Regions from separate parts of the Streptomyces sp. NPDC046349 genome, predicted to be linked through region 2. Evidence: predicted binding sites of a transcription regulator. Region 2 holds the regulator's gene; the other holds the start of a gene.
The links. Region 2 encodes HspR, which represses chaperone genes until heat shock. Its sites were predicted from a motif close to TTGAGNNNNNNNNNCTCAA; they were not measured.
Positions count from the first base shown of each region.

Region 1: the regulator HspR is predicted to act here: its motif matches at 2,684-2,702, upstream of lon (endopeptidase La).

Region 1 covers NZ_JBVJFK010000001.1:355,572-364,613, forward strand. The annotation lists gene ACZ6JS_RS01685 (glycosyltransferase family 39 protein) at 1-675, shown strand, start outside; gene ACZ6JS_RS01690 (sulfurtransferase) at 830-1,708, shown strand; gene ACZ6JS_RS01695 (DUF4097 family beta strand repeat-containing protein) at 1,847-2,602, shown strand; gene lon (endopeptidase La) at 2,725-5,130, shown strand; gene ACZ6JS_RS01705 (MarR family winged helix-turn-helix transcriptional regulator) at 5,270-5,710, shown strand; gene ACZ6JS_RS01710 (protein phosphatase 2C domain-containing protein) at 5,741-6,514, opposite strand; gene ACZ6JS_RS01715 (sensor histidine kinase) at 6,913-9,042, shown strand, end outside.
Region 2 covers NZ_JBVJFK010000004.1:234,412-243,453, forward strand. The annotation lists gene clpB (ATP-dependent chaperone ClpB) at 1-1,898, opposite strand, end outside; gene ACZ6JS_RS11070 (pyridoxamine 5'-phosphate oxidase family protein) at 2,013-2,426, shown strand; gene ACZ6JS_RS11075 (Rieske (2Fe-2S) protein) at 2,585-2,899, opposite strand; gene ACZ6JS_RS11080 (hypothetical protein) at 2,896-3,171, opposite strand; gene ACZ6JS_RS11085 (helix-turn-helix transcriptional regulator) at 3,256-4,329, shown strand; gene ACZ6JS_RS11090 (heat shock protein transcriptional repressor HspR) at 4,409-4,879, opposite strand; gene dnaJ (molecular chaperone DnaJ) at 4,881-6,056, opposite strand; gene grpE (nucleotide exchange factor GrpE) at 6,096-6,755, opposite strand; gene dnaK (molecular chaperone DnaK) at 6,755-8,602, opposite strand; gene ACZ6JS_RS11110 (sugar transferase) at 8,808-9,042, shown strand, end outside.

The sequences.
Region 1 (9,042 bases), on a different contig from region 2:
GTGGTGGGCGCCGCCTCCCTGCTGCTCGCCCGGGGTGCCCCGAAGGACCTCGCTCGGGTGGCGCTGCCCCTGGTCCTGCTGCCGCCCGGACTGCTCATGGCGATCTCGCTGCTCAACCCCTGGTACGTCGACCGGTACGTGCTCTACGCACTGGCCGGGCCCGCCCTGCTGGCCGGCGCACGGCTGGCCGCCGCCCGGGAGTGGTGGCCGTGGGTGCTGGCGGGCGCCCTCCTCGTACCGTTCGGCGTCTGGTCGGCGTGGCTGCGCACCCCTGAGAGCCGCAAGGACGACGTCCTCGCGGTGGCCGCCGCGGTCCGCGAGCGGGCCCGCCCGGGGGACGCGGTGGTGTTCATGCCCTCCCGCAGGCGCGAGTGGCTGCTGTCCTCGCCGGACGTCCGCGCGGGCCTGCGCGACGCCGCTCTCGCATCCGGCCCGGCCGCCTCGCACAGCCTCCAGGGCACGGAGCTGCCCCCCGAGCGGATCCGCGCGGCGCTGCTCGCCTCGCCCCGGGTGATCGCCCTGCAGGACCCGGCGGGGCAGCCCCTGGACCCGTACCCGCGAGAGGCGGTCAAGCGGGAGGTGCTGGCCGGCCGCTTCGACCTCTGCTCGGTCACCGGCGTACGGGGCGCCCGGGTCGCCGTCTATGCCCGTCCGGGCGGCTGCAGCACCCCCTGAGGGGGCGCCCGGCCGCCAACCCGCCCGGGACGGGGGGCGGTTGCGGGCCGGGCCGGGCCGCGCCGGAGGATGGGGGCGACCGCGTCGCACAGTCGGCGGCCGCACCCCCCCCGCGGGCGGGTGCGGCCGCCGAGCCTTCAGGAGGTGCTGCCCTATGCCCACGTCCGACCACCCCGCGCCCCGCGAGCCCGGCCCCGCGGACCCCGGACCGCTGGTCGGGTCCGACTGGCTCGCCGCCCGGCTGGGCGCCTCAGGACTGGTCGTCCTCGACGCCTCCGTCGGCGCCCACCGCGCCGCCGGCCGGCGCATCCCGGGCGCCCGCCCCTTCGACCTCGACGGAGCCCTCTCCGACCACACGGCCCCCGCCCCGCACACCATGCCCGGCCCCGCCGCCTTCACCGAGGCGCTGCGGGCCCTCGGCCTCCACGACACCGACACCGTCGTCGTCTACGACGGCGCCGGCGTCTACTCCAGCGCCCGCGCCTGGTGGATGCTGCGCGCCATGGGCTTCGACCGGGCCGCCGTCCTCGACGGGGGACTGCCCGCATGGACGGCCGCCGGCCTGCCCGTCGAGACCGCCGCCCCGGACTACGGGGGGCCGCGCGGCTCCTTCACCGCCCGGCCCCGCCCGGGGCTGCTGATCGACGCCGATGCCGTCGCCGCGGCCCTGGCCGACCCGGCCGCGGCCGTCCTGGACGCCCGTACCCGCGAACGCTTCGAGGGCACCGCCCCCGAACCCCGTCCGGGCCTGCGCGGCGGCCACATGCCCGGCGCCGTCAGCCTCCCCTTCGGCGAACTCCAGGGCCCCGACGGCCTGATGCGCCCGGCCGGGGAACTCCGCGCGGCCCTCGAGGCGGCCGCGGGAGGCCGTGAACGCCTCCGCTTCAGCTGCGGCTCCGGGGTGACCGCCTGCGTACTGGCACTCGGCGCAGACCTCGCCGGCTACCGGGACCTGGCGGTGTACGACGGCTCCTGGAGCGAATGGGGCCTGCCCTCGCCGCAGCGCCCGGTCGTCACCGGCCCGGGCCGGTGACGGCGGTTTCCCACGGGTTGCGGGAGCCGGGGTCCGGTGGCCGGTGGCCGGGCGCCGCCGGAGACGGGGGATAACCCGACACCGGATCCGGGTACCGGCACCATCGGCCGTCCGGCGCCGGCGCCGGAGGATCGGTGCATGACTTCCCACACCACGGCGGGCCGGGCCGCCCGCGCGGCCGTCGCCCTCGCGGCCGGCGTCCTCCTGGCCGGATGCTCCTTCGTCGAAGGCCCCCGCAAGACGGCCCGCGCCGACACGGCGGTCACCGAGGCGGTCACCGCCGTCGAGGTGACCGGCGCCCGGGCGGGGTCGATCGCGGTCACGCCCGGCACCGGTCCCGGCGTCACGGTCCGCCGCACCGTCCACTACCGCGGAGCCACCGCCCCCACCCCCGGCCAGCAGGTCAGCGCGGGAGTGCTCACCTTCACCAACGGCTGCTCCGGAGACTGCCGCATCGACTACCGCCTGGAGGTCCCCGCCTCCGCGAAGGTCACGCTGGAGAGCGACAGCGGCGACATCACCGTGACCGGCGTCGCCGCCGCCGAGTTGGAGGCCGATTCCGGCGACATCCGGGCCGAGGGCATCGCCGGACCTCTGAGGATCAGCACCACCTCGGGCGAGATCACCGCCACCGGCCTGTCCGGGCCGAGCGCGTCGGTGCGCTCGGCCTCGGGCGACGCGCGCCTGGACTTCGCGAAGGCGCCCTCCTCAGTGCTCGTCGAGACGGCCTCCGGCGACGTCAGCCTGAAGGTGCCGCCGGCCCCCTACCGCCTGGCGGTCTCCACCACCTCCGGCGACCGGGACGTCACCCTCCCCGACGACGCCTCCGCCCCGTCCCGCCTCTCGGCGAAGACCACCTCGGGCGACGTACGCATCTCCCCCCTGAACAGCTGACCGAGCCCGGTCCGGGCACCGCCGAGGGCCTGTTCGCCCCCGGCGAACGGGGGTTGGGGAACATCACGAGGCGCAGATGCATTGAGTCGGCATAGCTCAACTTCACTGCCGGAGGGAAGATCATGGCTTCGACGTCCGTATCGCTCACCCTGCCCGTACTGCCGCTCGACGACGAGGTCGTGCTGCCCGGAATGGTCGTCCCGCTGGACCTGTCCGACGCCGAGGTGCGCGCTGCCGTGGAGGCCGCGCAGGCCGCCGCCGGAAAGAACGGCAGCGGAAAGCCCCGGGTGCTGCTCGTGCCGCGGGTCGACGGCACGTACGCGGCGACCGGAGTGCTCGGAACCGTCGAGCAGGTCGGCCGCCTTTCCGGCGGCGACCCCGGCGCGCTCATCCGCGGCCTCGGCCGCGTCCGGATCGGCGCCGGCACCACCGGCCCCGGAGCGGCGCTGTGGGTCGAGGGCGAGACCGTGGACGAGTCGGTCCCCGATCCGCTGCCGGGCGCCGTCGCCGAGCTGGTGAAGGAGTACAAGGCCCTCGCCACCAGCTGGCTCAAGAAGCGCGGCGCCTGGCAGGTCGTGGACCGCGTCCAGCAGATCGAAGGGGTCTCCGCCCTCGCGGACAACTCCGGATACTCGCCCTTCCTGACGGTCGAGCAGAAAGTCGAACTGCTGGAGACGGCCGACCCCGTCGCCCGCCTCAAGCTCGCCGTCAAGGCGCTCAGCGACCACCTCGCCGAACAGGACGTGGCCGAGTCCATCGCCAAGGACGTCCAGGAAGGCGTCGACAAGCAGCAGCGCGAGTTCCTGCTGCGCCGCCAGCTGGAGGCCGTACGCAAGGAACTGCGCGAGCTGAACGGCGAGAAGGACGGCGCGGAGTCCGACGACTACCGGGCCCGCGTCGAGGCCGCGGACCTCCCCGAGAAGGTCCGCGAGGCCGCGCTCAAGGAGGTCGACAAGCTGGAGCGGTCCAGCGACCAGAGCCCCGAGGGCTCCTGGATCCGCACCTGGCTGGACACCGTGCTCGAACTCCCGTGGAACGAGCGCACCGAGGACCAGTACGACATCCAGGGCGCCAGGGCCGTGCTCGACGCCGAACACGCCGGTCTGAGCGACGTGAAGGACCGCATCACCGAATACCTCGCCGTGCGCAAGCGCCGCAGCGAGCGCGGCATGGGCGTCATCGGGGGCCGGCGAGGCGGCGCCGTGCTCGCGCTCGTTGGCCCGCCGGGAGTCGGCAAGACCTCGCTCGGCGAGAGCGTGGCCCACGCGATGGGCCGCAAGTTCGTCCGCGTCGCGCTCGGCGGCGTACGGGACGAGGCCGAGGTGCGCGGCCACCGCCGGACCTACGTCGGCGCGCTGCCCGGCCGCATCGTCCGGGCCATCAAGGAAGCCGGATCCATGAACCCCGTGGTCCTGCTCGACGAGATCGACAAGGTGGGCTCCGACTTCCGCGGCGACCCCGCGGCCGCCCTCCTGGAAGTCCTCGACCCGGCCCAGAACCACACCTTCCGAGACCACTACCTGGAGGTGGAGCTGGACCTGAGCGACGTCGTCTTCCTGGCCACCGCCAACGTCCTGGAGTCCATCCCGGAGGCCCTCGCCGACCGCATGGAGCTCGTCCGCCTCGACGGCTACACCGAGGACGAGAAGGTCGTCATCGCCCGCGACCACCTGCTGCCCCGCCAGCTGGAGCGCGCCGGGCTCGCCGCCGACGAGGTCGTCCTGGAGGAGGACGCCCTGCGCAAGCTGGCCGGCGAGTACACCCGCGAGGCGGGCGTGCGCACCCTGGAGCGGGCCGTCGCCCGCCTGCTGCGCAAGGTCGCCGCCCAGCACGAGCTGGGCGAGCGCGAACTGCCCTACCGCATCGGGGCCGGCGAGCTGCGGGGCCTGATCGGCCGCCCGCACCACGTGCCCGAGTCCGCCCAGGACCCGGCCGAACGGCGCACCGCCGTCCCCGGCGTGGCCACCGGCCTCGCGGTGACCGGAGCGGGCGGCGACGTGCTCTTCGTGGAGGCCTCGCTGGCCGACCCCGAGACGGGCGCCGCCGGACTGACCCTCACCGGCCAGCTCGGCGACGTGATGAAGGAGTCGGCGCAGATCGCGCTGAGCTTCCTGCGCTCGCACGGCGCCGAACTGGAGCTCCCCGTCGCCGACCTGAAGGACCGGGGCGTGCACATCCACTTCCCGGCCGGAGCGGTGCCCAAGGACGGCCCGAGCGCGGGCATCACCATGACCACCGCCCTCGCCTCCCTGCTCTCCGGGCGGCAGGTGCGCACGGACGTGGCCATGACCGGCGAGGTCTCGCTGACCGGGCGGGTCCTGCCGATCGGCGGGGTCAAGCAGAAGCTGCTCGCCGCCCACCGGGCCGGCCTGACCACCGTGATCATCCCGAAGCGCAACGAAGCCGACCTCGACGACGTCCCGCCGGAGGTGCTGGAGGGGCTGGAGGTGCATCCGGTGACCGACGTCCGCCAAGTGCTGGAACTCGCCCTGGACGGGGCGCTGGCGCCGGTCACCGCCGCCGCCTGACGGCGGACCGCCACTCTCCGGACTGCTTCCGGACGGCCCGGGGCGCCGCTGCGGCGGGGCCCCGGGCCGTCCGCGCACCCGCTGCGAAATACTGGGCCCCCACCCGACGGGGTGCCGGACATCGAAGAAGGAGCGGGACGTGCACGGGAGTGAAGACCAGGAGTTCCTTGCCCTGGAGCGGGAGCTGTCCGTCTTCCTCCGGAGGGCCCGCGCCTCATCCGGCGAGATGGCCCGCGAGCTCCACCCCGAGCTGGAGCCCGCCGCGTACGGGCTCCTCGTACGGCTGGAGGCGGCCGGCCGGCAGCGGGCCACCGACCTCGCCTCCTACTTCGGCGTCGGCAAGGCCACCATGAGCCGGCAGCTGCGGGCCCTGGAAGTCCTGGGCCTGGTAGCCCGTGAGCAGGACCCCGCCGACGGACGGGCCTTCCTCGTCGGGCTCACCGAGGAGGGCCGTGCGCGCTTCCTGCGGGTACGCGGCGCACGGCGCGAGCAGTACATGCGCAAGCTCGCCGGCTGGGACCGCGGCGAGGTGGCGGAACTGGCCCGGCTGCTGCACCAGTTGAACGCCGGCGCCGAGTAGCGCGGCGGCCGGGCCGCGCCAACGGCGCGCTCAGAGTTCCGCGTAGGCCGCCGACGCGTCGTCGTGCCGCTTGTAGCGGGCCGGCGGGCGGGCCGGGTCGGACTCGATGGCGCGGACCCGGCCGATCAGGCCCGCCGCACCCTCCTTCCGCAGTACCGCCAGGCACTCCGCCCAGTCGCCCTCCCCGAACGTGTCCGTCCACCTGCTCGCCCCGTCCGTGAGCGCGGCCACCGCCCGCACCAGCCCCCGCGGGGTGCGCCCCGTGACCGCCCGGGCCGCCACGGCCGGGTCCGCGGCCGCCGTGAAGAAGCCGCCCTCGGCGTTGCGCAGGGCATCCGTCGCGGCCACCGAGCGCAGCACCTCCCGTGGCAGCCGGTCCAGCCGGTCGTCCAGCACCGCGGTCACCTCGCCCCCGTGCGCCTGGAGGAGGAGCACGGAGTCCGAGAGCACGAGGTGCTCCACGTACGCCTCGTCCCAGCGGACCACGACCACCGTCGCCTGGGGGGTGCGGGCGTGAGAAAGGTCACACGTGTCACGGTGGGCCGCGGCCGTGGCGCGGACGGCCTCGGCCAGGATCCGGTCCAGCGGCATGTCCCGTCGCGATCCGGACAGTTCGGTCAATCGGCCGCCGAGCCGGGTTGTGAACCACGGCACCCCGTGCACGCACCCGTCGTCGCCCGCCGGCGGGGTGACCCCGTCGAGAGCCACGAGGACTCCGCCTCCCGAAGCGGGCGCCGAGGCCGACACCCAGTCCTCATTGGGGCGTTCCTGACTGCCGGGGGCCGTGGCGAGGTCGATGCGCATGCGGGCATTCTGCCCGCCGGAGGCCTGAAAGGCGGGCTTGGTACGTACCAGGGGTGGAAGGTAGATGTCCCCTGTCCGCGAAGCGCCCGGGGCCCGGGCCGGCAAGGCCCGGGCGCGGGAGGGCCGATGTGGGCGGGCATACTGCCAAAGCCCGCATCGATCTTTCAACCGCCTGTCCACGGAGCGGCTCTGGGACCGGGTGCCCGAGTTGGTCGCCAACTCATCCGTGATGTTCACTCGTTCGAGTGGCCGGGTGGGCGATGTGCGGCTCTCTCCCCAACACGCTGCAAAGGTCTGAGGCGGTACGAGGGGGCAGGGGGCGTTTACTTGTTGACCGGCCGATACCTCGGCCACACGAGTAGACGAGCAAAAGCACACGTACAGGATTGCGAGCACCGGTGCAGAAGAAGCGGTCTCGGAAGAACGGCACCGCCGCCGAAGGCCCGGCCCCCACAGGACGCCGCGTCCGCGTGCGCAGCCGGCTGGTCGTCGGCGTCGCCGTCGCGGGACTCACCGTCCTCGCGGCCGGCACCCCCGCCGTCGTCACCGCCGCGAGGGAGCTGAACGACTCCCAGCGGCTGGTCACCCTCGCGGAGCAGACCGGCCAGATCCTCACCCTCACGCACGTCCTCGCCGACGAGCGCGACGCCGTCGTCGAGTACGCCGCCAAGGGCCGCCCCGCCGCCGCCAAGGGCGGCCTCCAGGAACGCACCCAGCGCACCGACCGGCAGATCGCCGAGGCCGCGGCCGTGGTCGACGAACCCCTCGCCCTTGCCCTCGCCCGCGTCGCGTCCGTCCGTACCGAAGCCGTCGACGGCAAGGGCACCGCCCTCGCCGCCCACCAGGCCTACACCGGCGTCATCACCGAACTCCTCGCCCCGGGCACCCGGCTCGCCGAGCTGACCCCGCCGCGCGCCGAGGCCGCCCTCGCCACCACCCGCCCGCTCGCACCCCTGGGCCAGGCCGTGGACCAGGCCTCGGCCACCCGCGGACTGCTGCTCGGCGCGCTGGCCGTCCCCCGCGGCGAACAGCCCCCGGGCTCGGCCACGGTCGACGAACTCACCGCCGCCGCCCAGCGCTCGCGCGTACGGGAACAGGCCGCCCTCGACGACTTCACACGGGTCGCCCGGCCCGACGTACGCCAGACCCTCACCGCCACCGTCACCGGCCCCGAGGTCAAGGCCGCCGACGACCACCTCAAGCGGCTCCTGGACCGGCCCACCCTGGCCACGCCCGACCGCAAGACCGACGGAGCCGCCGTCGGCGCCGCGCTCACCTCGCGCATCGACCGCATGCGCACCGTCGAGGCCACCCTCGCCGGCGAACGTGCCTCCGCCCTCGCCTCCCTGCGCGACGACGACGTGACCCGGCTGGAGATCCTCGTCGCCCTGCTCGGACTGCTGTTCCTCGTCGCCGTCGGCTTCGCCACCGCCGTCGCCCGCTCGCTGACCCGCCCGCTGTCGGTCCTGCGGCGCGGCGCGGAGCGGCTGGCGACGCCCGAGGGCTCGGTGGAACCGGTGCGGTTCACCGGCCGCAACGACGAGTTCGCCGAGGTCGTCCGGCACCTGAACGCCGTACGCGACCAGACGGTCTCCCTGCACACCCGGATCGCCGGGCTCGACGCCGACAGGCGCCGCATCATCGGCCGCAACGAGGCGCTCGCCTCCGGCCGCGAGGTGCTCGAGGAGGAGCTGACGAAGCTGCGCGCCGGGCTGGAGGAGCACCGCCGCATCATGTCGACGACCTCCGTCTCGCTCTCGCTGCGCACGCTGGGCCTGGTGGAACGCCAGCTCGCCGTCATCGAGGAGCTGGAGTCCAAGGAACAGGACCCGGACCGGCTCGCGACCCTCTTCAAGCTGGACCACCTGGCGACCGTGATGCGCCGCCACAACGAGAACCTGCTCGTCCTCGCCGGGCAGGAACACGGCCACGGGCAGGGCCTGCCGGTGGCGCTGGTCGACGTGATGCGGGCCGCCGTCAGCGAGATCGAGCGCTACGAGCGAGTCGACCTCACGGCGCTGCCCTCGTACACGCAGGTCGCCGGGCACGCCGCCGACGACATCTCGCACGTGCTGGCCGAACTGCTGGAGAACGCCACGACGTTCTCCCCGCCGGACGTCAAGGTGAAGGTCTCGGGCTGGACGCTCGACAACGGCGACGTGGTGCTCTCCGTCGTCGACCAGGGCATCGGTGTCACCGGGGACCGCCTGGAGGCGCTGAACGCCCGGCTGGCCACGCCCGAGGCCTACGACGAGGAACCCGAGGAGGAGCACGGCCTCGGCCTCGGCCTGTACGTGGCCGGGCGGCTCGCGGCACGGCACGGCGTCACCGCGGAGCTGCGCGGCGCACGCCACGGCGGGACCGAGGCCCTGGTGGTCGTCCCCGCGGCACTGCTGCCCGCCACCCCGCCGGCCTCACCCGTCCACACCCTGGCCACCCCGGGCGCACCCTCCCTGCACCTGCCGGGCGTGATAGCGGAGGCGAACGAGAACACCCTCCCGACCCGTCGCCGCGGTGCGCACGCCGCG
Region 2 (9,042 bases):
TCGAAGAGGAAGTCGGCGAGTGCCTTGGCCAGCTCCGTCTTGCCCACGCCCGTCGGGCCGAGGAAGAGGAAGGAGCCGGTCGGCCGGTCCGGGTCGGCGATGCCGGCGCGGGTGCGGCGCACGGCGTCGGAGACGGCCCGTACGGCCTCGGTCTGGCCGATCAGGCGGCGGCCCAGCTCGTCCTCCATACGGAGCAGCTTCTGGGTCTCGCCCTCCAGCAGGCGGCCCGCGGGGATGCCGGTCCAGGCGCCCACGACGTCGGCGATGTCGTCCGGGCCGACCTCGTCCTTGACCATCGTGTTCTTCGACGCGCCGGCCTTGGATGCCTCGGCCTCCTCCTCGGTGGCCTCGGCGAGCTCGCGCTCCAGGGCCGGGATCTCGCCGTAGAGCAGCTTGGAGGCGGCGTCGAAGTCGCCGTCGCGCTGGGCCCGCTCGGCCTGGCCGCGCAGGTCGTCCAGGCGCTCCTTGAGCTCGCCGACCCGGTTGAGGGACTGCTTCTCCTTCTCCCAGCGGGCCGTCAGGCCGCGCAGCTCCTCCTCCCGGTCGGCCAGGTCCTTGCGGATCTTGTCGAGGCGCTCGCGGGAGGCCGGGTCGGACTCGTTGTTCAGCGCCAGCTCCTCCATCCGCAGGCGGTCCACCGAGCGCTGGAGCTCGTCGATCTCGACGGGCGAGGAGTCGATCTCCATGCGCAGCCGGGACGCGGCCTCGTCGACGAGGTCGATGGCCTTGTCGGGCAGGAAGCGGGAGGTGATGTACCGGTCGGAGAGGGTCGCGGCGGCGACCAGCGCGCTGTCGTTGATGACCACCTTGTGGTGGGCCTCGTAGCGGCCCTTGAGGCCGCGCAGGATCGCGATGGTGTCCTCGACGGACGGCTCGGCGACCAGCACCTGCTGGAAGCGCCGCTCCAGCGCCGGGTCCTTCTCGATGCGCTCGCGGTACTCGTCGAGGGTGGTCGCGCCGACCATGCGGAGTTCGCCGCGGGCCAGCATGGGCTTGAGCATGTTGCCGGCGTCCATCGCGGAGTCGCCGCCGGCGCCCGCGCCCACGACCGTGTGCAGCTCGTCGATGAAGGTGATGATCTGGCCCTCGCTGGACTTGATCTCCGCGAGGACGGTCTTGAGCCGCTCCTCGAACTCGCCGCGGTACTTGGCGCCGGCGACCATGGCGCCGAGGTCGAGGGCGACGAGCCGCTTGTGCTTCAGGGACTCCGGCACGTCGCCCTTGACGATGCGCTGGGCCAGGCCCTCGACGACGGCCGTCTTGCCGACGCCGGGCTCGCCGATGAGCACCGGGTTGTTCTTCGTACGGCGCGAGAGCACCTGCACGACGCGCCGGATCTCGTGGTCGCGGCCGATGACCGGGTCGAGCTTGCCGTCGCGGGCGGCCGCCGTGAAGTCGGTGCCGAACTTCTCCAGGGCCTTGTACTGGCCCTCGGGGTCGGGGGTGGTCACCCGCCGTGCTCCTCGTGCGTTCTGGAAGGCGTCCAGCAGCTTCTTCGCCGTCGCGCCCTGCGTGGAAAGGACCTCACCGGCCGCGCCGCCCTTGGCCGCGATGGCGATGAGCAGGTGTTCGGTGGAGAGGTACTCGTCGCCGAGCTTGCCCGCCTCGCTGTCGGCCTCGGCGAGCACGGCGAGCAGGTCGCGGGTGGGCTGCGGCGGCGCGACCGTGGAGCCGGTGACGCTGGGCAGCGCCGCGAGGAGGCGTTCGGCGCCGCTGCGCACGGCGGCCTGGTCGGCGTCCGTGGCGATCAGCAGGTCGGTCACGTTCTCGTTCTCTTCGCCGGCGAGCAGCGCCAGCAGCAGGTGCGCGGGGGTCAGATCGGCGTGGCCTTCCTTGACGGCCCTGCTGGTGGCCGCGTTCAGCGCGTCCCGGCTCTTGTTGGTCAGCTCGGCGTCCACTGCGTCTTCTCCTCTCCGAGGGATGCAAAGGGTCTGACAGAGTCAGCGTATGCAAAGTTGAGTCTATTCCACTCAAGGCAGTTGAGGGGACCGCTTGCCCGTACCCTTCGGGCCATGTCCCATGACGTACTCAACCCGACGCCCGAGTACCTCGCCTTCTGGCGGGAGCGGCACGTCTGCACGCTGACCACCCCGCGCCCCGACGGGACCCCGCACGTGGTGCCGGTGGGCGTGACGTACGACCCCGAGGCCGGCATGGCCCGGGTGATCAGCAACAAGCACAGCAAGAAGGTCCGCAACGTCCTGGCCGCGCAGGCCGCACAGGAGGGCGGGGCGCGGGTGGCGGTCTGCCAGATGGAAGGGCGCCGCTGGGCGACTCTCGAGGGCCGTGCGGTGGTCCGCACGGACGAGGCGTCGGTCGCCGACGCCGTGGCGCGCTACGCGCAACGGTACGGGCGGACGCCCTCGCCCAATCCCGACCGCGTGGTCGTGGAGATCACCCTGGACCGGGCCATGGGACGCGCGTGAGCCGTCGATCCCTCGCCCTGTCCGGTTGTTGATCCTTCACCTTGTCCGAATAACGCACTGGACGGCGGCATCACAACGGCGCCATCGTGGTCAGGTCCACGATGGCGCCGTTGTGTGGGGGTAGCGCCTGAGCGATCTGCAACGACGGGGGAATCGCTTCAGGCACTGCGGGGGGTGGCGGTGGTGATGTCGGGCTCGAAGAGCTGGTGGTCCCGCTGATCGAGATTGACGAAGACCATTCCGTAGCGCACCTCGCAGCGGACGGGCTGCGGCGCGCCGCGCGGGCGGCGCAGGCACCGGTAGGCACGTACGTCCTCGTCCTCCTCGCGCACGATGACGATCGGCTGGCCGAACAGGGTGACCATCAACGAGTCGCCGGGGTGGGGGATGGCCGTGGCGAGGTCGATGAACTGCCAGCCCGAGCGGTATGCCGACGCCATCTCGCGGCGGAAGCCGCGGTCGTCGGGGGTCATGCGGACACCGTCGCAGGAGCCTCGGTCCAGCCGGTGTCGTCCTTACCGCCCAGCTCCGCGGCGGTCCAGCCGGTGTCCGCGTACTTGCCCACGGGCGCCGTGGTCCAGCCGGTGTCGAACTCCGTGCTCGTCAGGCTCGTGCCCTGACCGTCCCTAGCGCTCCCCGCGTCACTTTCGACGGCGCTGACTGCCCCAAAAACCGCAACGGCGGAGAAACCTATGGCAAGCACCGAGCGAAGCATTCTCTTGTACATGGTCGGCTTCGTCCTCACTTGATGGAATCCTCTCCCCCGCGTGTCAGACGATGGCTCATTCAGGCACGTCAATGCCACAGGGACGATGCATCATGTTCTTGCATGTTCAGGACCCTGGGGGGTGGAGATTTGACGCAAAAACCGACAATGGCGACACATCCCCACCCCGTCACGTCCATGTGCGCCGAGGGGACGCGGCTCTACGCGGCTGCCCTGAGCACCGGCCGGATCGCCCGGCAAGAGATCCAGAACGCCCCCTGCCTGCTGGAACTCGCCCTACTGCAGCCCGACCCGGATGACGCGAACCAACTCCGCCCGGTTCCCCCGTCCGTGGCTTTGGCTCAACGGCTGCATCCGATTGAACGCGAGATCCAGGACCGCCGACGCAGCGCTGTAGATCTCACCGACACTTTCGAGCCTTTCCTCGCCATCAGTGCACAGAGTCCGGCCGACACCCACGCCATCACGGTGCTGGAGGGTTTCGAAAGGATCAACGCCGCGCTGAACCTCGCCACGGCCGAATGCCACACCGAGGTGCTGACGGTCCAGCCGGGCGGAGCACGCCCCTCCGAGGCTCTCACACAGGCCCTGGAGCGCGACCAGCCGCTGATCGACCGCGGGGTCAGCATACGGACCCTCTACCAGCACACCGCGCGGCACAGCCAGGGCACGCTCGCCTACGTGGACCGCATCTCCATGGGCAAGGTCGAGATCCGCACGCTCGAAGAGCTGATAGAGCGCCTCATCATCTTCGACCGCACGGTCGCCTTCATCCCCGTGAGCGACGACCGCCGGGTGGCCCTGGAACTGCGCCATCCCGGCCTCGTCGACTACCTCATCAAGGTCTTCGAGCAGCTGTGGCACCGCGCCGTGCCCCTGACGGAGGAGGTGACGTACCGCAGCACCCCCGGCGGCATCACCGGCGTGCAGCGCACCATCGCCCAGCTCCTCATCGAGGGGCATGTGGACGAGGCCATCGCCCGGCGCCTGGGGATGAACGTACGCACCTGCCGCGCCCACATCGCCAAGCTCGCCACCACCCTCGGCAGCGGCAGCCGGGCCCAGCTCGGCTACCTCATCGCGCAGTCGGGCATCCTGGGCCGCCCCTCCGCGCCGCAGGAGTGCGAGGACGCCGATCCGAACCGGGCCCGGCACCAGGAGCCGGAAGTCCTCTAGAAGGCCTCTGGAAAGCCTTCAGGCCCCGCCCTGGAAGGGGCGGGGCCTGAAGGCGTCCTCCGGCCCAGAGGGGCTCAGCTCAGTCCAGCGGGCGCTTCGGGCTCGGGCGCCAGACGACCAGGGCGCTGCCCGGCTGCGGGGGCTGATACGGGACCAGGTCGCGGCGGTACGAGGCGTGCACCTGGGCCTCGCGGGCCCGCAGGGTGGCGGCCGCGCCGTCCACCGCGGCGGAGAGCTCGGCGACGCGCTGCTGGAGCGCGGCCACCTGGTTCTCCAGTTCGATGATGCGCTTGATGCCCGCCAGGTTGATGCCCTCGTCCTGGGACAGCGTCTGCACCGTGCGGAGCAGTTCGATGTCCCGGGCCGAGTAGCGCCGGCCGCGGCCGGCCGTACGGTCCGGGGAGACCAGGCCGAGGCGGTCGTACTGGCGGAGGGTCTGCGGGTGCAGGCCCGAGAGCTGGGCGGCGACCGAGATCACGTAGACCGGGGTCTCGTCGGTGAGTTGGTAACCGCTTCCCAGACGGGAAGACTGTCGTCGGCGGCCGTCCATGTCATGCTCCCTTCGCGGACTCGAACAGCGCGGAGCGCGGGTCCTGCGACTCCGTCGCCTCGCGGTACATCTCCAGCGCCTCGCGTGCCTTGTCGGACAGCTCGGTCGGAACCGCGACCTCCACGGTGACGAGGAGGTCCCCGCGGGTGCCGTCCTTGCGGACCGCCCCCTTGCCGCGGGCCCGCATCGTACGCCCGTTCGGGGTGCCCGGGGGCAGTTTCAGCGTGACCGACGGTCCGTTGAGGGTCGGGACCTTGATGTCGGCGCCCAGAGCCGCCTCCGCGAACGTCACCGGAACGGTCACCGTGAGGTTGTCGTCCTTGCGGCCGAACACCGGGTGGGTCCCGACGTGCACCACCACGTAGAGGTCGCCGGCGGGGCCGCCGCGCTCGCCCGGGGCGCCCTTCCCGCGCAGCCGGATCCGCTGGCCGTCGGAGACGCCCGCCGGGATCCGGACCTGCATGGTGCGGGAGCTGCGGGCCCGGCCGCTGCCCTTGCAGACGTCGCAGGGGGTCTCCGCGATCAGGCCGCGGCCCTTGCAGTCCGCGCAGGGGTCGGTCAGCGAGAAGCCGCCGCCGCTGCCGCGCGAGACCTGGCCGGTGCCGACGCAGGTCGGGCACACCCGGGGCGTGCCGTTCTTGTCGCCGGTGCCCGAGCAGGCCTTGCAGGGCGCCTGCGAGGACATCCGGAGCGGGACCGTGGCCCCGTCCACCGCCTCCGTGAAGGAGAGGGTGACCTCCGACTCGATGTCCTGGCCGCGGCGCGGCTGGGTGCGGGTGCCCGCACCCGGGCCGGCGCCGCGGTTGAAGAGGCCGCCGAAGACGTCGCCCAGGCCGCCGCCGAAGCCGCCGGCCTGGCCGCCCTGCTGGGTGCCGCCGAAGAGGTCGCCCAGGTCGAAGTTGAACGAGCCGCCGCCCGGCCCGGGGCGGAAGCCGCCGTTGCCGAACAGGGCGCGCGCCTCGTCGTACTCCTTGCGCTTCTTGGCGTCCCCGAGGATGTCGTTCGCCTCGGAGATCTCCTTGAAGCGCGCCTCGGCGGAGAGGTCGCCCTTGTTGGCGTCCGGGTGGAACTCGCGCGCGAGCTTCCGGTACGCCTTCTTGATCTCGGCCTCGGTGGCGTCCTTCGGGACACCGAGGACCTTGTAGTAGTCCTTCTCGACGAAGTCCTTCGTGCTCATCCCCGGTGTCCCTCCTCCCGTGCCGCTACGTGTACTGCGTCAGCCCTGGTCGGCTGCATCCGCGTCCTCGCCGGACGGCTTGTCGCCCTCCGCGGACTCGGACTTGGGGGCCGCGCCCGGCTGGGGCTCGGCCACCGCGACCCGTGCGGGACGGATCGTACGCTCGCCGATCCGGTACCCCGGCTGCAGGATCGCCACGCAGGTCGTCTCGGTGACGTCCGGCGCGTACGAGTGCATCAGGGCCTCGTGGACCGTCGGGTCGAAGGGCTCGCCCTCCTTGCCGAACTGCTGCAGGCCCATCTTGGCGGCGACCGTCTCCAGCGACTCGGCCACCGACTTGAAGCCGCCGACCAGCTCGCCGTGCTCCCGCGCCCGGCCGATGTCGTCGAGCGTCGGCAGGAGCTCCGTCAGGAGGGACGCGACCGCGATCTCCTTGACGGTGATCCGGTCCCGCTCCACCCGGCGGCGGTAGTTCTGGTACTCCGCCTGGAGCCGCTGGAGGTCCGCGGTGCGCTCACCGAGCGCGGTACGGGCCTGGTCCAGCTGCGCCAGCAGGGCCACGTCCTGTGCGCTGTCCCCGGCCGGGGCCGCCCCCTCCGCCGTTTCGGCGGAGTCGGCTGCCTTCGGCTCGGCGTCGTCCTGAGCGGCGTCGGCGGGGACTTCGGGCTTCTCGTCGAAGCCCGGGGTCTCCTCCGACATCAGGCAGCGCCACCCTTCGGCTTCTCGTCGTCGACGATCTCGGCGTCGACGACGTCGTCGTCGGCCTTGGCCTGGCCCGCGTCACCGGCGCCGCCCGCGGCGCCCTGGGCGGCCTGGGCGTCGGCGTAGATCGCCTGGCCGAGCTTCTGGCTGACCGCGGCGAGCTTCTCCGTCGCGCTGCGGATCTCGCCGGTGTCCTCGCCCTTGAGCTTCTCCTTCAGCTCGGCGACGGCGGACTCGACCTCGGTCTTGACCTCGGCCGGGACCTTGTCCTCGTTGTCCTTGAGGAACTTCTCCGTCTGGTAGACGAGCTGCTCGCCCTGGTTGCGGGACTCGGCGGCCTCCTTGCGGCGCAGGTCCTCCTCCGCGTACTGCTCGGCCTCCTGGCGCATGCGGTCGACCTCGTCCTTGCCGAGCGAAGAGCCGCCGGTGACGGTCATCTTCTGCTCCTTGCCCGTGCCGAGGTCCTTCGCGGTCACGTGCATGATGCCGTTCGCGTCGATGTCGAAGGAGACCTCGATCTGCGGGACACCGCGCGGGGCCGGCGGCAGGCCGGTCAGCTCGAACATGCCGAGCTTCTTGTTGTACGCCGCGATCTCGCGCTCGCCCTGGTAGACCTGGATCTGCACGGACGGCTGGTTGTCCTCGGCCGTCGTGAAGATCTCGGACCGCTTGGTCGGGATCGTGGTGTTGCGCTCGATGAGCTTGGTCATGATGCCGCCCTTGGTCTCGATGCCGAGGGACAGCGGGGTCACGTCGAGGAGCAGGACGTCCTTGACCTCGCCCTTGAGGACACCGGCCTGGAGGGTGGCGCCGATGGCGACGACCTCGTCCGGGTTGACGCCCTTGTTGGCGTCCTGACCGCCGGTCAGCTCCTTGACGAGCTCGGCGACGGCCGGCATGCGGGTGGAGCCGCCGACCAGGACCACGTGGTCGATCTCGGACAGCTGGATGCCGGCGTCCTTGATGACGTTGTGGAACGGGGTCTTGCAGCGGTCGAGCAGGTCCGCGGTGAGCTGCTGGAACTGCGAGCGCGTGAGCTTCTCGTCCAGGTGCAGCGGGCCCTCGGCGGACGCCGTGATGTACGGCAGGTTGATCGTGGTCTCCGTGGAGGAGGACAGCTCGATCTTCGCCTTCTCGGCGGCCTCGCGCAGACGCTGCAGGGCCATCTTGTCCTTGGACAGGTCGACGCCGTGGCCGTTGGCGAACTGCTTCACCAGGTAGTCGACGACGCGCTGGTCCCAGTCGTCACCACCGAGGTGGTTGTCACCGTTGGTGGCCTTGACCTCGACGACACCGTCGCCGATCTCCAGGAGCGACACGTCGAAGGTGCCGCCGCCGAGGTCGAAGACGAGGATGGTCTGGTCGTCCTTGTCGAGACCGTAGGCCAGGGCGGCGGCCGTCGGCTCGTTGACGATGCGCAGGACGTTCAGGCCCGCGATCTCGCCGGCCTCCTTCGTCGCCTGGCGCTCGGAGTCGTTGAAGTAGGCCGGGACGGTGATGACCGCGTCCGTGACCTTCTCACCCAGGTAGGCCTCGGCGTCGCGCTTCAGCTTCTGCAGGATGAAGGCGCTCATCTGCTGCGGGTTGAAGTCCTTGCCATCCAGGTTGATCTTCCAGTCAGTGCCCATGTGGCGCTTGACGGAGCGGATGGTCCGGTCAACGTTGGTGACCGCCTGGCGCTTGGCCACCTCGCCGACGAGGACCTCGCCGTTCTTGGCGAAGGCGACGACGGACGGCGTGGTCCTGGCGCCCTCGGCGTTGGTGATGACGGTGGGCTCGCCGCCTTCCAGAACGCTGACGACGGAGTTAGTGGTGCCCAGGTCGATGCCGACCGCACGTGCCATTTCGATTCCTCCAGCTGACTTGAGTGGAACAGACTCAACCATGCCGCATCGCCGCGCATGCGTCAACAGAACTGAGTCGGGTCGGCTCAACCTTTAGCTGCCGCTTACGCGCAACCTTGGGTTTTCGGCGGGCGGGGCGGCCGGACGAGGGACCCGCGCCGCGCGGCGCGCCGGGGCCGCGACACGCGTGCGGCAGCGTGCTGGCATGCCCCTCACACTCACCGCCCCCCGGCTGCGCGTACCCGCAGCCCCGCCGGCGAAGCGGGTGCTCGACCTCGTCGGGGCGGTGCTCCTGCTCGCCGCGCTCGCGCTGCCGCTCGCGGCCGTCACCGCACTGCTGTACGCGACCCGGGGCGGGCGGCCCTTCGCACGGCAGCCCGCGGCCGGCCTGGCCGGGCGGCCCTTCCGGACCTGGCGCTTCGACACGGCCGGGCCGGGGC